3 regions of the Pinisolibacter sp. DMC100 genome follow, and region 1 is predicted to be linked to each of the others. Evidence: predicted binding sites of a transcription regulator. Region 1 holds the regulator's gene; each other region holds the start of a gene.
What was found. The regulator LexA, encoded in region 1, represses DNA repair genes until DNA is damaged. The targets are predictions, from matches to a motif close to TGTTCNNNNTGTGTTCNG.
Positions count from the first base shown of each region.

Region 1 (5,745 bases):
GGGCATGGGCGAGGCCGTCACCTTCAAGGCGCGGCTGAAGCCGCCGGACGGGCCGGTGCTGCCGGGCGGCTACGACTTCGCCCGGCGGGCGTGGTTCGAGGGGCGCGGGGCGGGCGGTTACGTCCTCGGGCGGACTCATCCGGGCGAGACGGCGGCGCCGGGCCTCGTCGATCGCCTCGTCGCGCCGATCGGCGATCTGCGCCACCGGGTCGCCGAACGCGTCCGCGCCGGGCTTCCCGGCGGCGCCGGCGCGATCGCCGCGGCGATCATGGTGGGCGAGCAGCGGGCGATCCCGGAGAGCGTCGGCGAGCCGCTGCGCGCCTCCGGTCTCACCCACATCGTGTCGATCTCCGGCCTGCACATGAGCCTCGTCGCCGGCGGCGTGATGATCGTGCTGCGCATGCTCATGGCGCTGTCGCCGCGGCTGGCGCTCGACCATCCGATCCGCAAATGGGCGGCGGCGGCGGCCTTCGTCGCGGCGACCTTCTACCTGTTGATGTCGGGCATGCAGGTGGCGGCGCTGCGCTCGCACATCATGGTGTCGATCGCGCTGCTCGCGGTGATCGTCGATCGGCCGGCGATCACCATGCACACGGTGGCGGTGGCGGCGGTCGGCATCCTCGTCTTCGACCCGGAAGCGGCGATGGAGCCGAGCTTCCAGATGTCGTTCCTGGCGGTGATCGCGCTGGTCGCCTCGTGGGACCTGTGGCAGATCCGCGTCGCGGCGCGGCCGCCGCGGCCGGAGGTGCGCGGACCGATCGTCCATGCGCTGGTCTCCGCCTGGCACCATGCCGAGGGCCTCGCCTTTTCCTCGCTGATCGCCGGGCTCGCGACCGCGCCGGTGATCGCCGGCATCTTCTATCGCGGCGCGCCCTATTCGATCCTCGCCAACATGGTGGTGCTGCCGGTCGTCGGCATGGCCGTGATGCCGGCCGCCGTCGTGGCCTTTCTCGCCATGCCCTTCGGGCTCGAGGCGCTGCCGCTGTGGGTGATGGGGCTCGGGATCGACTGGATGGTGGCGGTCGGGCGCTGGACCTCGGCGCTACCGGGCGGCGGCGGTCTCCTCGGCGCACCGCACTGGGCGGCGATGCCGCTCGGCGTCGCGGCGGTGCTGTGGCTGTCGCTGTGGCGCTCGCGGATCCGCCTCGTCGGCCTGGTGCCGGGCGTGCTGTCGATCGTCCTCCTCGGCTTCGGCCCGCGGCCCGACGTGATGATCGGCCGCCACGGCTCGCCGGTCGCGGTGCGCGGCGACGACGGGCGGCTGCACGTGCTGGCGACGAAGGACGACGCCTTCGACACGGCGATCTGGCTCGCCGCCGATGCCGATCCGCGCGACCCGCGAGCGCCCGGCATCGCCGACGGCTGGCGCTGCGACGCGATCGGCTGCGCCTTCGTCCGGGGCGGCGAAGGCGCGGTCGGGACCGGCGCGAGAGACGTGGAGTCGAGTGCGGAGACGTCGGTCGAAGGGCTCGCCGACGGGCGAAGTGAGGGCGCGCGCGGCTCGGCAGGCGGGCCTTCGTCCGATCGGGGGCGGCCGCCTCTGCGGGTCGTGGTGGTGCGCCATCCGCGCGGCTTCGTCGAGGACTGCGGCCGCGCCGACATCGTGATCTCGGCGCTCGCCGCCCCGCCGGGCTGCGCCGCGACGAGCCTGGTGCTCGACCGCGTCGCCCGGGCGAAGACCGGCGCGGTGACGATCGACGTGGCGGCGGTGCCGGTGCCCGACGGTGTCGAGTCGGACGGCACGCGGGCAGTCGAGGCGCTCGGGCGCGGGGCGAACCGGAAAGATGCGTCGCCGTCGGCCGGTGCGGTCGACCCGACGCAGGACGATGCGGCGTCCGCACCCGAGGACGGGGACCGATCGCGACCGGCAGGGCCTGCCGAGGTCACGGTCGGCGAAACGAAGCCGACGAAGAAACGTCTCACCTTCTCCGTGACGCCGAGCCTGCCGGCGTCGCCGCGGGCATGGACGCCACGAGACCCGAACGCCGTCCATGCGCTCGCCGAGGTGACGGCCGATCCGCCGGACGGCGGCGCATCCGCCGCGCCGGCGCCGGCCGAGGCGGACCTCTCCGATTCCACGGCGGTCGGCGCCGATCCCTAGACGGTCTCATGGAGCCCGAGCGCCCGGGAGGCCGGGAGGCCGATGGAAACCGCGCGAGCCTCGACCAACGATGCGGGACCGCCGCGAGCCAGCGACGCGCACGACGACTGGTGAGCCCGTTCATGGATCGGCAGAGCGACACACCTCCGCAGCCCGAGAACGATGCGTCGCCTGCTCCCGGGCCGGATCCGTCTACCGTCGGCCACCCCGAGCGCACGACGCGTCCACGCGCGGGGTGGCCGACGCGCGTCGTCAGTAGCGGCGGATGAGGCCGACGAGGCGGCCCTGCACCTTCACCCGGTCGGGGCCGAAGATGCGGGTCTCGTAGGCCGGGTTGGCGGCTTCGAGGGCGATCGAGGCACCGCGCTTGCGCAGGCGCTTCAGCGTCGCCTCCTCCTCGTCGACGAGGGCGACGACGATGTCGCCGGAATCGGCGTTGTCGCCGCGTTTGATCAGCACCGTGTCGCCGTCGAGGATGCCGGCATCGATCATCGAATCGCCGCGGACCTCGAGGGCGTAGTGTTCGCCGCCGCCCAGCAGGTCGAAGGGCACCGGAATGGCGTGGGTATAGGTCTGGATCGCCGAGATCGGCGTGCCGGCGGCGATGCGGCCCATGACCGGGATCGACACGACCTCCGCCGTCTCCTCACCGGCGGGACCCGGCATCGCGGTCGGCCGCGGCTTGCCGAGCGTGCCCTGGATCACCGAGGGCGAGAAGCCCTTCGAGCCCGGCGCGCGGGCGGGGCTGGCGAGGCCCGGCGCCACCGAATCCGGCAGGCGCACCACCTCGAGCGCCCGCGCCCGGTTGGGCAGGCGGCGGATGAAGCCGCGTTCCTCGAGCGCGGTGATCAGGCGGTGGATGCCCGACTTGGAGCGAAGGTCGAGCGCGTCCTTCATCTCGTCGAAGGAGGGGGGAACGCCGTCCTCCTTCAGACGTTCGTGGATGAACATCAGAAGTTCGAACTGTTTGCGCGTCAGCATGACCCCGTTCCCTCGCCAGCCGGCGCGACGCGATCGGCGTCCGCCCCGGCATGTTCCATCCCCGCGGACCCCGAAGAAGCCCCGCACTCGAACGTACCCGTCCGCACCATGCACTCCCACCGGCCTCTTCGGCCGGTCAGGCAGGCGACTCGCGATGGGTACAAATCACGAACTCACGCTACGCGTTCTGCGGATGTTCCGCAAGGGGGAAGCGTGAACGGCGCCGTTTCGCGCCGTGGAACGGCGTTTCGGCGCACGTCCCTCACCGCAGCTTCAGCAGCTTCCATCTGCCCGCGACGGGAATCGGCTCGAGCCACGGCGGCATGATGCCGTGGCGCAATGCTTGCGCAAGGCCCGCGGGGGCGCGGGCGGCGTAGCGTTCGAAGTCGGCCTGGCCGGGGCAGTAGGCGACGTGGGTGACGGCTCGCCGGGCGAGCACGGCGCGGGCCTCGTCGGGGGGCGAGAGCCAGGCGGCGAGGGCGTCGGCGTTGCCCTGCGTGTTGCGGTGATAGGGCGCGGCGAGGACGGCGTGGCGGGTCAGGCCCAGCACGTGGCCGCCGGTGTCGATCGTCGTCAGGGCGAGACCGGGCGGGGCGGCGCGGTCGAGGGCGGCGAGTTCGGCCGTGTCGAGACAGGCGAGGCCGGCGAGATCGGCAGGCGCGAGCGCGGGGCTCGCGGGCAGGACGACCACCCAGAAGAGCGACAGGAAGGGCAGGGCCGCCGGCAGGAGAGCGAGGCGCCAGCGCGGCGCGTCGAAGCGGGCGAGGTGGCGGCCGAGCGCGGCCAGCGCCCAGCCGGCGGCGGCGAGCGCCGGGGCGGAGGTCGAGGTCGCGGCGCGCACCTGCCACACCGTCGCGGCGAGGCCGACGGCGACGACGCCGGCGAGCGCCAGCCAGCGGACGCGGGCGACGCCGGTCTCGCGGGCAGCCGCGACGAGGGCGACGACGAGCGAGACGGCGATCGGCGCCACGGCGGCGCCGGCGGCGGCGGGATCGAGGGCGGCGAGACGGCGGAGCGACAGCGCCTCGGGCACGTCGGCGAGCCAGAAGTCGACGACGAGGCGGGGAACACCGGCGAGCGGGTCGGCGAGGCACTGCGGGAAGACGGCGACGAGGAGCCCCGCCAGCGCCGCGCCGAGGACGGCGAGGCCGATCCAGCGAGCGGGTGCGCCGAGCCGCGGGGCGAGGGTGCCCGCTACCGCGAGGCCGACGCCACCGAAGATCGCCAGTGTCAGCTGCACGGTCGAGAAGGCGTCGCAGACGGGACCGGCGGCCGGGTCGGCGAAGAGCCCCCAGGTGAGCGCGCAGGCCGCGGCGAGGCCCCCGCCGTAGAGCGCGGCGGCGCGGCCCTGGGCCGGGCTCGCGGTGGCGGCGAGGGCGTAGGCGGCGGAGATCGCCACGAGGAAGGGCAGGTTCTCGATGCTGATCGCCAACGACAGAGCCGCGGCGATGCCGGTTCCGACGGCGACGCGGGCGCGGGCCGGATCGAGCGAGACGACCAGCGCGAGGGTCGCTGCGACGAGGAGCGCGATCTGGGCGTCGTGATGGTCGACGCGGCCGAGGCGTGCCTGGGCGACGAAGGCGGTGAGCGGCGACAGGATACCGACCGCGAGACCGGCGCCCGGCCCGCCGAGACGGCGGGCGAGGGCGACGAGGAGGACCAGCGTCGCCGTGAAGATCAGCGCCGGCAGGACGAGACGCGTCGCCATCTCGGCGTCGGCGCGCGAGAGAAAGGCCGAGAACAGGCGGATCAGGCCGGCGATCGGCAGATCGACGACGCGGGTCCAGTGCATGCGCACGCCGTCGAGCGGGTTCATGCGGGTCTCGACGAGATCGCCCCAGGCCTTGCCGTCCATCCACTCGCGCACCTGCAGCATGCGCATGGCGTCGTCGGAATCGCCGAAGTCGCGGGATGCCCACAGGCCGTGGATCGCCGGCACCTGAAACAGCGCCCAGAGCGCGAGACCGGCGAGGAGCGCGACCGGCCAGGAGACGAGCGCCGCTTCGATCCGCGCGGCTGCGGGCGAGGCGGGCGTCGCGGTCGGGAGGGGGCGGGGCGCGTCGGTCAAGGCGTCGTCCGTGGCGGGGGCATCGTGGCGGGGCGCGGCGGCGGGCCCGTGGATTCATCACCCCTCAACCATTAGGAGCGAATGTTTGACGGACCATGAAGTCTCGTTCGGACGCCGCGATGCCGCTCGCCCAACCCCATGCCTTTGCTCCGGAACCCGCCGCGCGGATGCTGGCGCGTCCGTGCGAGCCGCTCTCCGACGAGGCGCTCGTCGCGGCCCTCGGCGACAGCGGTCGGCATCTCGCGGCGGCGTTGGCGGCGCGCGAGGCTCCGGAGCGTCACGAGGACGTGCCGGCCGAGGGGCCGCGCGTCGCGGTGCTGCTGCCGTGTTTCGACGAGGCCGCCTCGATCGCTCGCGTCGTGGCGGACTTCCGCGCGGCGTTGCCGGCGGCCCGCATCTGCGTCTTCGACAACGGCTCGACCGACGGCACGGCGGAAATCGCCCGGGCCGCGGGTGCCGAGGTCTTCCTCGAGCGGCGGCGCGGCAAGGGGGCGGTCGTGCGGCGGATGTTCGCCGACATCGACGCCGACGTCTATCTGATGGCCGACGGCGACGGCACCTACGATGCCGCCTCGGCGCCGAAGCTGGTCGCGGC
Region 1 is NZ_JBQUZT010000002.1:384,909-390,653, forward strand. Features, by position in the region: gene ACT541_RS10675 (ComEC/Rec2 family competence protein) at 1-2,101, shown strand, start outside; gene lexA (transcriptional repressor LexA) at 2,354-3,082, opposite strand; gene ACT541_RS10685 (hypothetical protein) at 3,345-5,150, opposite strand; gene ACT541_RS10690 (glycosyltransferase) at 5,246-5,745, shown strand, end outside.

Region 2 (5,745 bases), on a different contig from region 1:
CGATGGCCGCCGCAGTCGCGGCAGGGGGTGGTGGCGAAATAGCGCTCGATCTCCTCGCGCGACCATTCGCTCTCGGTCTCGCGCCAGCGCCGTTCGAAGTTCGGGATCAGGCCCTCGAAGGTCTTGCGTGTCTTGTGGTGACGCAGGCCGTCGTCGTAGGCGAACTCGATCGCCTCGCGCCCCGTCCCCCACAGGATCACCTTGTGGGCGACCTCGGGCAGGTCGCGCCAGGGCGTCGTCATGGCGAAGCCGTAGTGCCTGGCGAGCGCCTCGAGCGTCTGCCCGTAGAAGGGCGACGCCGACTTCGCCCAGGGCGCGATCGCCCCCTTGGCGAGGCTCAGCGACACGTCGGGGACGACCAGCTCCGGATCGATCTTCTGCTCCGAACCGAGGCCGCCGCAGGTCGGGCACGCGCCGAACGGGTTGTTGAAGGAGAAGAGCCGCGGCTCGATCTCGGCGATGGTGAAGCCGGAGACCGGACAGGCGAACTTCTCGGAGAAGACGAGGCGCTTCGGCGCGCCCTTGTCGTCCTTCTCGTCGACGAATTCGGCAAACGCGATGCCCTCGGCGAGGCCGAGCGCCGTCTCGAAACTGTCGGCGAGGCGGGTGGCGAGATCGCCGCGCACCACGATGCGGTCGACCACCACCTCGATGTCGTGCTTCAGCTTCTTGTCGAGGGCAGGGGCCTCCGAGATCTCGTACAGCGTCCCGTCGACCTTGACGCGCTGGAAGCCCTTCTTCTGGAAGTCCTGGAGTTCCTTGCGATATTCGCCCTTGCGCCCGCGCACGACGGGGGCGAGGAGCAACAGCCGCGTGCCCTCGGGGAGGCTCAGCACGCGGTCGACCATCTGGCTGACCGTCTGGCTCTCGATCGGCAGGCCGGTCGCCGGCGAATAGGGGACGCCGATGCGCGCGAACAAGAGGCGCATGTAGTCGTAGATCTCGGTGACGGTGCCGACCGTCGAGCGCGGGTTCTTCGACGTCGTCTTCTGCTCGATCGAGATGGCGGGCGACAGGCCGTCGATCTGGTCGACGTCCGGCTTCTGCATCATCTCGAGGAACTGGCGGGCATAGGCCGAGAGGCTCTCGACGTAGCGGCGCTGGCCCTCGGCATAGATCGTGTCGAAGGCGAGCGACGACTTGCCCGAGCCGGAGAGGCCGGTCATCACCACCAGACTGTCGCGCGGCAGGTCGAGATCGACGTTCTTCAGATTGTGCTCGCGCGCGCCGCGGATCGAGATCGTCGTGCGGGCATGGTCAAACAGCTGCCGCGTCGCGATCGCGGCGGCTTCGCGCGTCGCCGCCTCGCCGCTGGGCGTCGCTGCGCCGTTCTTCCTGCCGGGCTTCGCCTTCGGCTCGCTCATCGTCGCTCCTGCCGCTCGGGTCGTGCCGGACGCGCCGTCTCGTCGCCCGTGGGCGCCGATCGATCGCTGCCGGACCCTCGGGAATCCGTCTTGCGTTTCCGCCGTGCCCGGAATAGAACACAACAAGAACGGATGCAAGCCCGTTCCCCGGCGGCGAGACGGTGTCTCGAGACCCAGTCTAGAGCACGACGCGCGCGTGACCACGGCGGAGGGCGCGGATCGGCTCTGTTCGCGCCGACTGTTGTGGAAAAACACCGCCCGCTGCGCCGTGCGGTGGGCGAGGGCGTCGCGATCGCGGTCGCGACGGGCTAAGGGTGGGGTCTCAGCCCGGCTCGTCCGGCGCGCGGCCGCGCCCGTGGTGGCGCCGTCGTGGGCGCCCAGGAAGCCGACGGCCGGTTTGCCGAGGAGGAAGCGATGTCCGGAAGCGTCAACAAGGTCATTCTCGTCGGCAATCTCGGCGCCGATCCCGAAATCCGTCGCACCCAGGACGGTCGCCCGATCGTCAACCTGCGGATCGCGACGTCGGAGAGCTGGCGCGACCGCAATTCCGGCGAACGCCGCGAGAAGACCGAGTGGCACCGCGTGGTGATCTTCAACGAGGGCCTCGCCAAGGTCTGCGAGCAGTACCTGAAGAAGGGCATGAAGGTCTATCTCGAGGGCCAGCTCCAGACCCGCGAGTGGGAAGACCAGCAGGGCCAGAAGCGCTATTCGACCGAGGTCGTGCTGCAGGGCTTCAACTCGACCCTGACCATGCTCGACGGTCCCGGCGGCGGCCGTGGCGGCGCGGCTGCCGGTGGCGGCGGCGGTGACTTCGGTGGCGGCGACGACTTCGGCGGCGGCGAGCGCGGCGGTTGGGGCGGTGGCGCCGGCGGTTCCGGTGGCGGTCGCGGCAACTACGGCGGCGGTCGCGGCGCGTCGGCGAGCGGCGGTGCGTCGGGCGGCGCCGGCGGCGCCCGCGGCGGCTACAACCCGCCCCCGGCCTCCGACATGGACGACGAGATCCCGTTCTGATCGGGATCGACCGATCGCACCGATCGACCTTTTGGCGCCCGCCCGAGCCCTCCGCTCCGGCGGGCGTTTTCGTTCGCGCCGCTTCGATGAGGTTCGGATCGGCGCCGTGCGCGATCCTTCGAGACGCGCCTGCGGCGCTCCTCAGGATGAGGTTCTGGAGATTTCTCAGGAAAGACAAACGCCTCATGCTGAGGAGGCGTTCGAAGAACGCCGTCTCGAAGCATCACGCACGGCGTCGAACTCGGCTCGGCCGAATGGTGCAAAGAGACCCGAAGGGAGCGTGGGGCGCGGATGCACCGCGAAATTCCCAGGAGCACGTGGTCCGGGTGGCGGGGCGCCTCGCTGCCCCTCCCGCCTCACCCGCCGGCGATGATCGCGCGGATGCCGTCGGCGACGAACTGGACGGCGAGTGCGGCGAGCAGCAGGCCGAGCAGACGGCCGATGACGACGCGGCCGGTCTCGCCGATGCGCTTGTCGATCGGGTCGGCGAGCAGGAAGACCGCGAGGCCGATGCCCATCACCGCGACGATCAGACCGATGAAGCCGGCAAACGCCGCGACCGACGGCGCCTTGGAGGCGGCGAGGATCGAGGCCGAGATCGCGCCGGGGCCGGCGAGCAGCGGGATCGCCAGCGGGAAGGCGGCGATGTCGCGAATGTGATCGAGCGTCACGGCGCGGTCGGCGTCCGACTTGTCGCGCGGCTCCTTCTGCGAAAAGACCATCTGGAACGCGGTCGAGAACAGGAGCAGGCCGCCGGCGATGCGGAAGGACGGCAGCGAGATGCCGAGCAGCGCCAGCAGCTTGCCGCCGGCGAGCGCGAACACGATCAGCACCGCAGTGGCGATCGACGTCGCCCTCAGCGCCACCTGCCGCCGGTCCTTCGGCCCCATGCCGGCGGTGAGCCCGATGAAGAGCGGCGCGAGCCCGAGGGGATCGACCGTCACGAACAGCGTGACGAAGGCTTCGAGCAGGTAATCGAGCATGGGGATCCCTCGGGTTGCGGCCGGTTCTAGCATGCCGAGGCCGCGCTTCCGAGGGGGCGGAAGGACGCCCCGAGAGGCTTTGCGCGGGGTGTTTTCCACCGCCTCGACGTCTTTGCCCGAATGGTGCCCGAAATGGCGGGGAAACTCGTTCCGTCAAAGCCGATCTTCCTTGAAAATCCGGCTCTTCGATTGGCTTTTCGAGGCGAAATCGTGTATTCCGACGCGACTGTCCGGTCGTGATTTCGAAGCAGAGATTCGCGCCCGTTCGCGAGAGGGAAAGAGACACCTTTGTCCGGTCGAGACGATACCCCCATCGGTGGCGGCGACGCCTCCGAGATCAAGCCGATTTCCATCGCCGACGAGATGAAGCGCAGCTACCTCGATTACGCCATGAGCGTGATCGTGAGCCGTGCGCTGCCCGACGTCCGCGACGGTCTGAAGCCCGTGCATCGGCGCATCCTCTTCTCGATGCACGAGAACGGCTACGACTGGAACAAGGCCTATCGCAAGTCGGCCCGCGTCGTCGGCGACGTCATCGGTAAGTACCACCCGCACGGCGACCAGGCGGTCTACGACGCGCTGGTGCGCATGGCGCAGGACTTCTCGATGCGCCTGCCGCTGGTCGACGGCCAGGGCAACTTCGGCTCGGTCGACGGCGACAGCGCCGCGGCCATGCGATACACCGAGGTGCGTCTCGCCAAGCCGGCCCACAAGCTGCTCGAGAACATCGACGAGGACACCGTCGACTTCCAGTCGAACTACGACAACACCGAGCGCGAGCCGATGGTGCTCCCGGCGCGCTTCCCCAACCTTCTGGCCAACGGCGCCGGCGGCATCGCCGTCGGCATGGCGACCAACATCCCGCCGCACAATCTCGGCGAGGTGATCGACGCGACGATCGCCCTCATCGACCGTCCCGAGATGTCGATCGAGGAGCTGACCGAGATCGTCCCCGGTCCGGACTTCCCGACCGGCGGCGTCATCCTCGGTCGCGCCGGCATCCGCTCGGCCTACGCCACCGGCCGCGGCTCGGTCACCATGCGCGGTCGGGTCAAGACCGAGATCGCGCGCGGCGGCCGCGAGGCGATCGTGATCTCCGACATCCCCTATCAGGTCAACAAGGCCTCGATGGTGGAGCGCATCGGCGAACTGGTGCGCGAGAAGAAGATCGAGGGCATCGCCGAGGTTCGCGACGAATCCGACCGTGACGGCTACCGGGTGGTGATCGAGCTGAAGCGCGACGCCATGTCGGACGTGGTGCTGAACCAGCTCTATCGCTTCACCCAGCTCCAATCGACCTTCGGCTGCAACTTCGTGGCGCTCAATGCCGGCCGCCCGCAGCTGATGACTCTCAAGGACATGCTGGTCGCCTTCGTCGCCTTCCGCGAGGAGGTGATCGGCCGGCGCACCCGCTTCCTGCTCAACAAGGCGCGCGACCGGGCCCACGTGTTGGTCGGCCTCGCCATTGCGGTCGCCAACATCGACGAGGTCATCCGCCTGATCCGCGCCGCGCCGGATCCCGCGACCGCGCGTGCCCAGTTGATGGAGCGCGCCTGGCCGGCCAAGGACATGGCGCCGCTGATCGAGCTGATCGCCGACCCGCGCCACGTCGTGGCCGCTGACGGCACCTACAAGCTCTCCGAGGAACAGGCCCGCGCCATCCTCGACCTGCGCCTGCAGCGCCTGACGGCTCTCGGTCGCGACGAAATCGCCGAGGAGCTCGAGAAGCTCGCCGCCGAGATCGCCGACTATCTCGAAATCCTCGCCTCGCGCGAGCGCATGCTGACGATCATCAAGAACGAGCTCGCCGAAGTGAAGGCCGAGTTCGCCACCCCGCGCAAGACCGAGATCCTCGACGTCGCCGGCGACGTCGACGACGAGGACCTGATCGCCCGCGAGGACATGGTGGTGACGGTCACCCACGCCGGCTGGATCAAGCGCGTGCCGCTGTCGACCTATCGGGCGCAGCGTCGCGGCGGCAAGGGCCGTTCGGGCATGGCGACCAAGGACGAGGATTTCGTCGTCCGCCTGTTCGTCGCCTCGACCCACACGCCGATCCTGTTCTTCTCGTCGCGCGGTCAGGTCTACAAGACCAAGGTGTGGCGCCTGCCTCTGGCGGCGCCGCAGGCGCGCGGCAAGGCGCTGGTCAACATGTTCCCGCTCGAGGCCGGCGAACGCATCACCTCGATCCTGCCGCTGCCGGAGGACGAGGGCGAGTGGGCGACGCTCGACGTGATGTTCGCCACCACGTCGGGTTCGGTCCGCCGCAACGCCCTGTCGGACTTCACCCAGGTGAACCGCAACGGCAAGATCGCCATGAAGCTCGACGAGGGCGAGGGCATCGTCGGCGTCGACACCTGCACCGAGAACGACGACGTGCTGCTGAC
Region 2 is NZ_JBQUZT010000004.1:108,748-114,492, reverse strand. Features, by position in the region: gene uvrA (excinuclease ABC subunit UvrA) at 1-1,364, opposite strand, end outside; gene ACT541_RS16005 (single-stranded DNA-binding protein) at 1,779-2,375, shown strand; gene ACT541_RS16000 (MarC family protein) at 2,732-3,364, opposite strand; gene gyrA (DNA gyrase subunit A) at 3,647-5,745, shown strand, end outside.
Region 2: a site for LexA is predicted at 1,478-1,495, ahead of uvrA (excinuclease ABC subunit UvrA). Genes of this name have one in related genera too.

Region 3 (5,745 bases), on a different contig from region 1:
CGAGGCCTGGGTGATCCAGCGCTACCAGAGCGAGGTGCGCCAGGGCGACAAGCGCATCATCCTGGTCGACGGCGAGTTCGCCGGTGCCGTCAACCGCGTCCCGGCCGCCGACGACCTGCGCTCCAACATGGTGCGCGGCGGTCAGGCGGCGGCGACCGAACTCACCCCGCGCGAACGCGAGATCTGCGAGCGGATCGGCCCGTTCCTGCGAGAGCGTGGCCTGATCCTCGTCGGCATCGACGTCATCGGCGACTGGCTCACCGAGATCAACGTCACCTCGCCGACCGGCATCCGCGCCATCCGTCGCCTCGGCGGCCCCGACATCGCGGCCATGGTCTGGGATCGGATCGAGGCCAAGATCGCCGCCGCCCGCGCCTGAGGAGAGCTCCTTGCCGCCCGCCGCTCGCCCGTCGTCCCGCCTGTTCGCCGCATCGCTCGCCCTCGGCCTCCTCGCCGGCGGGCATGCCGCGGCGGCGGCCGATCGCTTCGTGATCGTCGCCCCGACCGCCGGCAGCGAGTTCCACGAGGCGGTGGCGGAGGGCTGTCGGACCGCGGCGGCGAAGCTCGGCGGCGCCGAATGCACCATGCTGGCGCCCGGCCCGAACGAGCCGCGCAGCCAGGGCCGGATCATCGCCGATCTCGTCGCCGAGAAAGTCGCCGGCATCGCCGTGTCGCCGGCTTCGCTGTCCGACGTCCAGCCCGCCGTGGCCGCGGCGCGCGCCGCCGGCATCCCGGTCGTCGCCTATGACGCCGACCTGCCGGCCGCGACCCGTGACGCCTTCGTCGGTTCCGACGCCCGTGACTTCGGCCGCGCGCTGGGCGCCTCGCTGAAGCGCTGGCGGCCGACCGGCGGTCTCTATGCGGTGATCACCGGCGACGCCGCCTCGCCGGTGCTGGTCGATCGCCTCGCCGGCGTACGCGACGCGCTCGGCGGCGACTGGCGCGAGATCCCGGCCTCGCCGATCGCCACCGCGGCGGAAGCCCGCGTCGCCGCCCAGGCCGTCGATCGGGTGATCCTCGAACATCCCGAACTCGACGCGGTGGTCTCCATCGGCGCCTGGCCGCTGCTCGACGAGGCGGTGTGGCGCGAGATCGCCGGCCGCCACAAGGACCGTCTCGACCGTGCCAAGCCGATCCTGGTCGTCGCCGATGCGCTGCCGCTGGAGAAGCGGCTGGTGCGCGACGGCCTCGCCCATGTCCTCGTCGGCCAGCGTCCGGCCGAGATGGGCACCCGCATCGCCGAGATGCTCGCCGCCCGCCGCAAGGGCAAGCCGATCGCCGAGGTCGTCTATGTCGGCTTCGACGTCTTCACCCGCCGCGACCTCCTCGCCAAACCCGACTGATCGTCGGTTCCGTTCCGGTGATGTTCGCATGAAACAACCTGCGCGACGTGGCGATCGCCGACGGGTTGCAATCGTTCGTGAAATGTTCCATGCTCTCCGAGCCAAGGAGCGGAACATGGTCGCGAGAGTCACCACCGTCGCGTTTCAGGGCGTCGAGGCCGTTCCGGTCGACGTCCAGGTTCAGATCACGGCGGGCAATCCGACCTTCGCGCTGGTCGGCCTGCCCGACAAGACGGTGGGCGAGAGCCGCGAACGCATCCGCGCCGCCCTCTTCGCCGCCGGCCTCGCCCTGCCGCAGCGGCGCATCACCGTCAATCTCGCTCCCGCCGACCTGCCCAAGGAGGGCAGCCACTACGATCTGCCGATCGCGCTCGCCATCATGTCGGCGATCGGTGCCATGCCGGGCGACCAGCTCGGCGAGCACGTCGCCCTCGGCGAACTGGCGCTCGACGGCACCATCGCCACCGTCAACGGCGTGTTGCCCGCCGCGATCGCCGCCAGCGCGCTCGGCAAGGGGCTGATCTGCCCGGCCGAGAGCGGCTCGGAGGCCGCCTGGGCGAGCCCCGATCTCGCCATCGTCGCCGGCCGCAGCCTCGCCCAGCTCGCCAACCACTTCAAGGGAACGCAGGTTCTCTCCCGCCCTGCGCCCAAGGTGCGCGAACCGGCGAACGACCTGCCCGACCTCGCCGACGTCCGCGGTCAGGAGAGCGCCAAACGAGCGCTCGAGGTCGCCGCCGCCGGTGGCCACAACCTGCTGATGGTCGGTCCGCCCGGTTCGGGAAAGTCGATGCTCGCCGCCCGTCTGCCCTCGATCCTGCCGCCGCTCGGCCCCCGCGAACTGCTCGAAGTGTCGATGATCGCCTCGATCGCCGGCGAACTCGCCGACGGCCGGCTGACCGATCGCCGCCCCTTCCGCGCCCCCCACCACTCCGCCTCGATGGCGGCGCTGGTCGGCGGCGGCATCCGGGCGCGGCCGGGCGAGATCTCGCTCGCCCACAACGGCGTGCTCTTCCTCGACGAGTTGCCCGAGTTCGCGCCGCAGGTGCTCGACGGTCTGCGCCAGCCGCTGGAGACGGGGGAAGTGGTGATCGCGCGCGCCAATCATCGCGTCGCCTATCCCGCCCGCATCCAGCTCGTCGCGGCGATGAACCCCTGCCGCTGCGGCCATGCCGGCGAGCCCGGCCACACCTGCCGCCGCGGCGCGCGCTGCGCCGAGGACTATCAGGCCCGCCTCTCCGGACCGCTGCTCGACCGCATGGACATGCGGGTCGAGGTCGGCGCGGTCTCCGCCGCCGATCTCTTCCTGCCGGCGCCGCGCGAGGGCTCGCGGGAGGTCGCCGCCCGCGTCGCTCGGGCGCGGGAGCGCCAGCTGTCGCGCTTCGCCGCGCGCGGCCTCGACGGTCTGCGCACCAATGCCGACATCCCCGCCGCCCTGGTGGAGGAGCTGGTCGATCTCGAGCCCGGTGCCCGTCGGCTGCTGACCGAGGCGGCGGACGGTCTGCGGCTCTCGGCCCGTGCCTGCCACCGCGTCCTCAAGGTCGCCCGCACCCTCGCCGATCTGGAGGACGCCCCGCGCGTCACCCGGCTGCATCTCGCCGAAGGCTTCGCCTATCGCCGCGCCGGCGAACGTCTGGCCGGCGCCGCCTGAGCGAACGCCGCTGCCGATCGCTCGGATCGATGCGTCGATCGACCGCCGCAGGTCCGGCGGCGATTCACGCGTGGAAAACCCCCGTCGCCGGTGGAAAACCGCCGCGCCGGCCCGCGCGTCAAACCTTTCGCAACGCCTGCCGGCGATGATCGCGGCAGGCACGCCGAAGACGGCGGCGCGCCGGTCGCGCGACGACGTTGCCCACGGCTCAAGCCCGTGGCCGCGTGGGACCCGACCTGGACCCTCTTCGCGGCGGACCAGCGATGATCGACACCCCTCCCGGATCGGCCCGAGCCGACGCCTCGCCGAAGGTCCGCCACGGCCACCTCCGTCACGCCGGCTTCGTGCTCCTGGCGATCGCGCTGGCGACCGTCGCCGCCGTCGCCGATGCCGAATTCGCCCGCGATCTGGTCATCGTCGCCGCCGTCGTCGCCGCGCTCGCGGTGATCGTCGACCGCCTCAACCCGGTCGCCGAGACCCCCACCGAGGCCGTCACCCCCGCGACGCCGTCCGCCGACCCGGTCGATGCCGACGCCCGCGCCCATTTCCTGACGCTCGCCGCCCACGAGATCCGCACGCCGTTGACCGGCATCCTCGGCCTCGCCGACCTGCTCGGCGAGACGAGCCTGACGGCCGAACAGACGGCCTATGTCCGCGCGCTGCGCTCCTCCGGCACCGCGCTGCTCGGTCTGGTCGACGGCTATCTCGACCTCTCCCGCCTCGAGGCCGGCCATGTCGAGCCGCGCCCGGTGCCGACCGCGCTCGAGGCGGTGGTCGAGGAGGTGGTCGAACTGCTGGCGCCGCCCTGTCAGGCCAAGGGGCTGGAACTGGTCGGCCATGTCGCCTTCTCCGCCTCCGCCCCCGTGGCGGTCGATCCGCTGCTGCTGCGCCAGGTGCTGATCAACCTCGCCGGCAATGCGGTGAAGTTCACCGAGACCGGCGGCGTCGCCATCGAGGTCGAGCGGGTCGAGGAGGGCGTGCTGTTCCGCGTCCGCGACACCGGCATCGGCATCGATCCGGCCGAGGCCTCGCGCATCTTCGACGCCTGGGCGCGCGTCGAGGCCGAGGGCGAACCGGCGCGCGGCGGCACCGGTCTGGGCCTCGCCATCGCCCGCGGCATCGTCGACCGCATGGGCGGACGCATCGCCCTCGCCTCGCGGCCGGGCGAAGGCTCGACCTTCTCCTTCGTGCTCGATCTCCCCGCCGTCGGCCCCGCCGCCGAACCCGAACGGCCGTTGCGCGGCCGCCGCGTCGCCCTCGTCTCGCGCGCCGGCGTCGAGCCGCCGCTGCTGGTGCGCCGGCTCCATGCGCTCGGCGCCGAGGCCTGGCTGGTCGAGGACGTCGCCGCTCTCGGCGGTCGTGACGGCTTCGACGTCGTGCTGGTCGACGCCCACGGCGGGGTCGATCCCGCCGCCGTGCTCGAAGACCTGCGGGCGAGCGGCATCGCCGCCCCCGCGGTGGTCATGGTGCCGCCGACCGGTCGCTCGGCGCTGCCCGGCCTGCGCGCCGCCGGCTTCGCCGCCCATCTCGTCCGCCCGGTCCGCGCCGCCTCGCTCGTCCGTGTCGTAGCCCTCGCCCTCGAGGATCGCGGCCGCGCGACCGTGCGCCATCAGGCCTCGCCCGCGACCTCCGGCTTCGACGTGCTGCTGGTCGACGACAACGAGATCAACGCGCTGCTCGGCCGCGCCGCGCTCGAACACGCCGGCCACCGGGTGACCGTCGCCGGCGAGGGCGCCGCCGCCGTCGACCGGGCCGAACGTGCCCGCGCCGAGGGCCACCCCTTCGACGTCGTGCTGATGGACCTCCACATGCCCGGCCTCGACGGCTTCGCCGCCATCCGCTCGCTGCGCGCCGGCGAACCGGAGGAGGGCCCGCGCGCCCTCGTCGTGGCGCTGACCGCCGACGCCACCCCGGCCGCCGCCGAACGTGCCGCCGCCGCCGGTGCCGACGCCACCATGGTCAAGCCGATCGATCGCGATCGGCTCGCCGCCCTGTTCGACCGTCGCGCCGCTTCCCTCGCCGGGCGCCGCGCCGCCGGCTGAGCCGGACCGTCATCGATCCTTCGCGGAACCGTCACGCCGGTGTTGCCCCGGCGTGGTCAGACGACAACATGCCGACGGACCGGCGCGCGCTGGTCGACGTCGGGCATGCTCCGTCTCGATAGGGTCGCCCATGTTCCGCGCCTCCGCCTCCACGGCTTCGCCCATTCCGCTGCTCGGCCGCATCGGCGCTCCCCGCCGCCTGCCCGCCGGTCGCATCGACGTGCTGCCGGGCATCGGTCTGCCGCTGCCGCTCGGGCCGCTCGGCGGCATGCGCGGCCAGGCGCCGCTCGGCCGCATCGGCAGCCTCGAGGCGCGCCTCGCCCGCACCGTCGGCGAAGTGAAGCGGGCGCAGGAACTGCGCTACCGCGTCTTCTACGAGGAAATGTCGGCGGTGCCCGACATGTGGACGTCGATGACCCGCCGCGACGCCGACGACTTCGACGCCATCTGCGACCACATCCTGGTGCTCGACCACGACGCGCCCGAGTCCAAGCCCTTCGGCAAGACCCGCCCGCGCATCGTCGGCACCTACCGCGTGCTGCGCCGCTCGGTCGCCGAGCGCCACGACGGCTTCTATTCGGCCGGCGAATTCGACGTCCAGCCGCTGCTCGACGCCCGCGCCGACCTCGAGTTCCTGGAGCTCGGCCGCTCCTGCGTGCTGCCGCAGTGGCGCGCCAAGCGGACGCTCGAACTGCTGTGGCAGGCGATCTGG
Region 3 is NZ_JBQUZT010000001.1:431,083-436,827, forward strand. Features, by position in the region: gene gshB (glutathione synthase) at 1-379, shown strand, start outside; gene ACT541_RS02100 (substrate-binding domain-containing protein) at 390-1,343, shown strand; gene ACT541_RS02105 (YifB family Mg chelatase-like AAA ATPase) at 1,459-2,991, shown strand; gene ACT541_RS02110 (ATP-binding protein) at 3,255-5,033, shown strand; gene olsB (l-ornithine N(alpha)-acyltransferase) at 5,164-5,745, shown strand, end outside.
Region 3: a site for LexA is predicted at 1,416-1,433, ahead of ACT541_RS02105 (YifB family Mg chelatase-like AAA ATPase). Genes of this name have one in related genera too.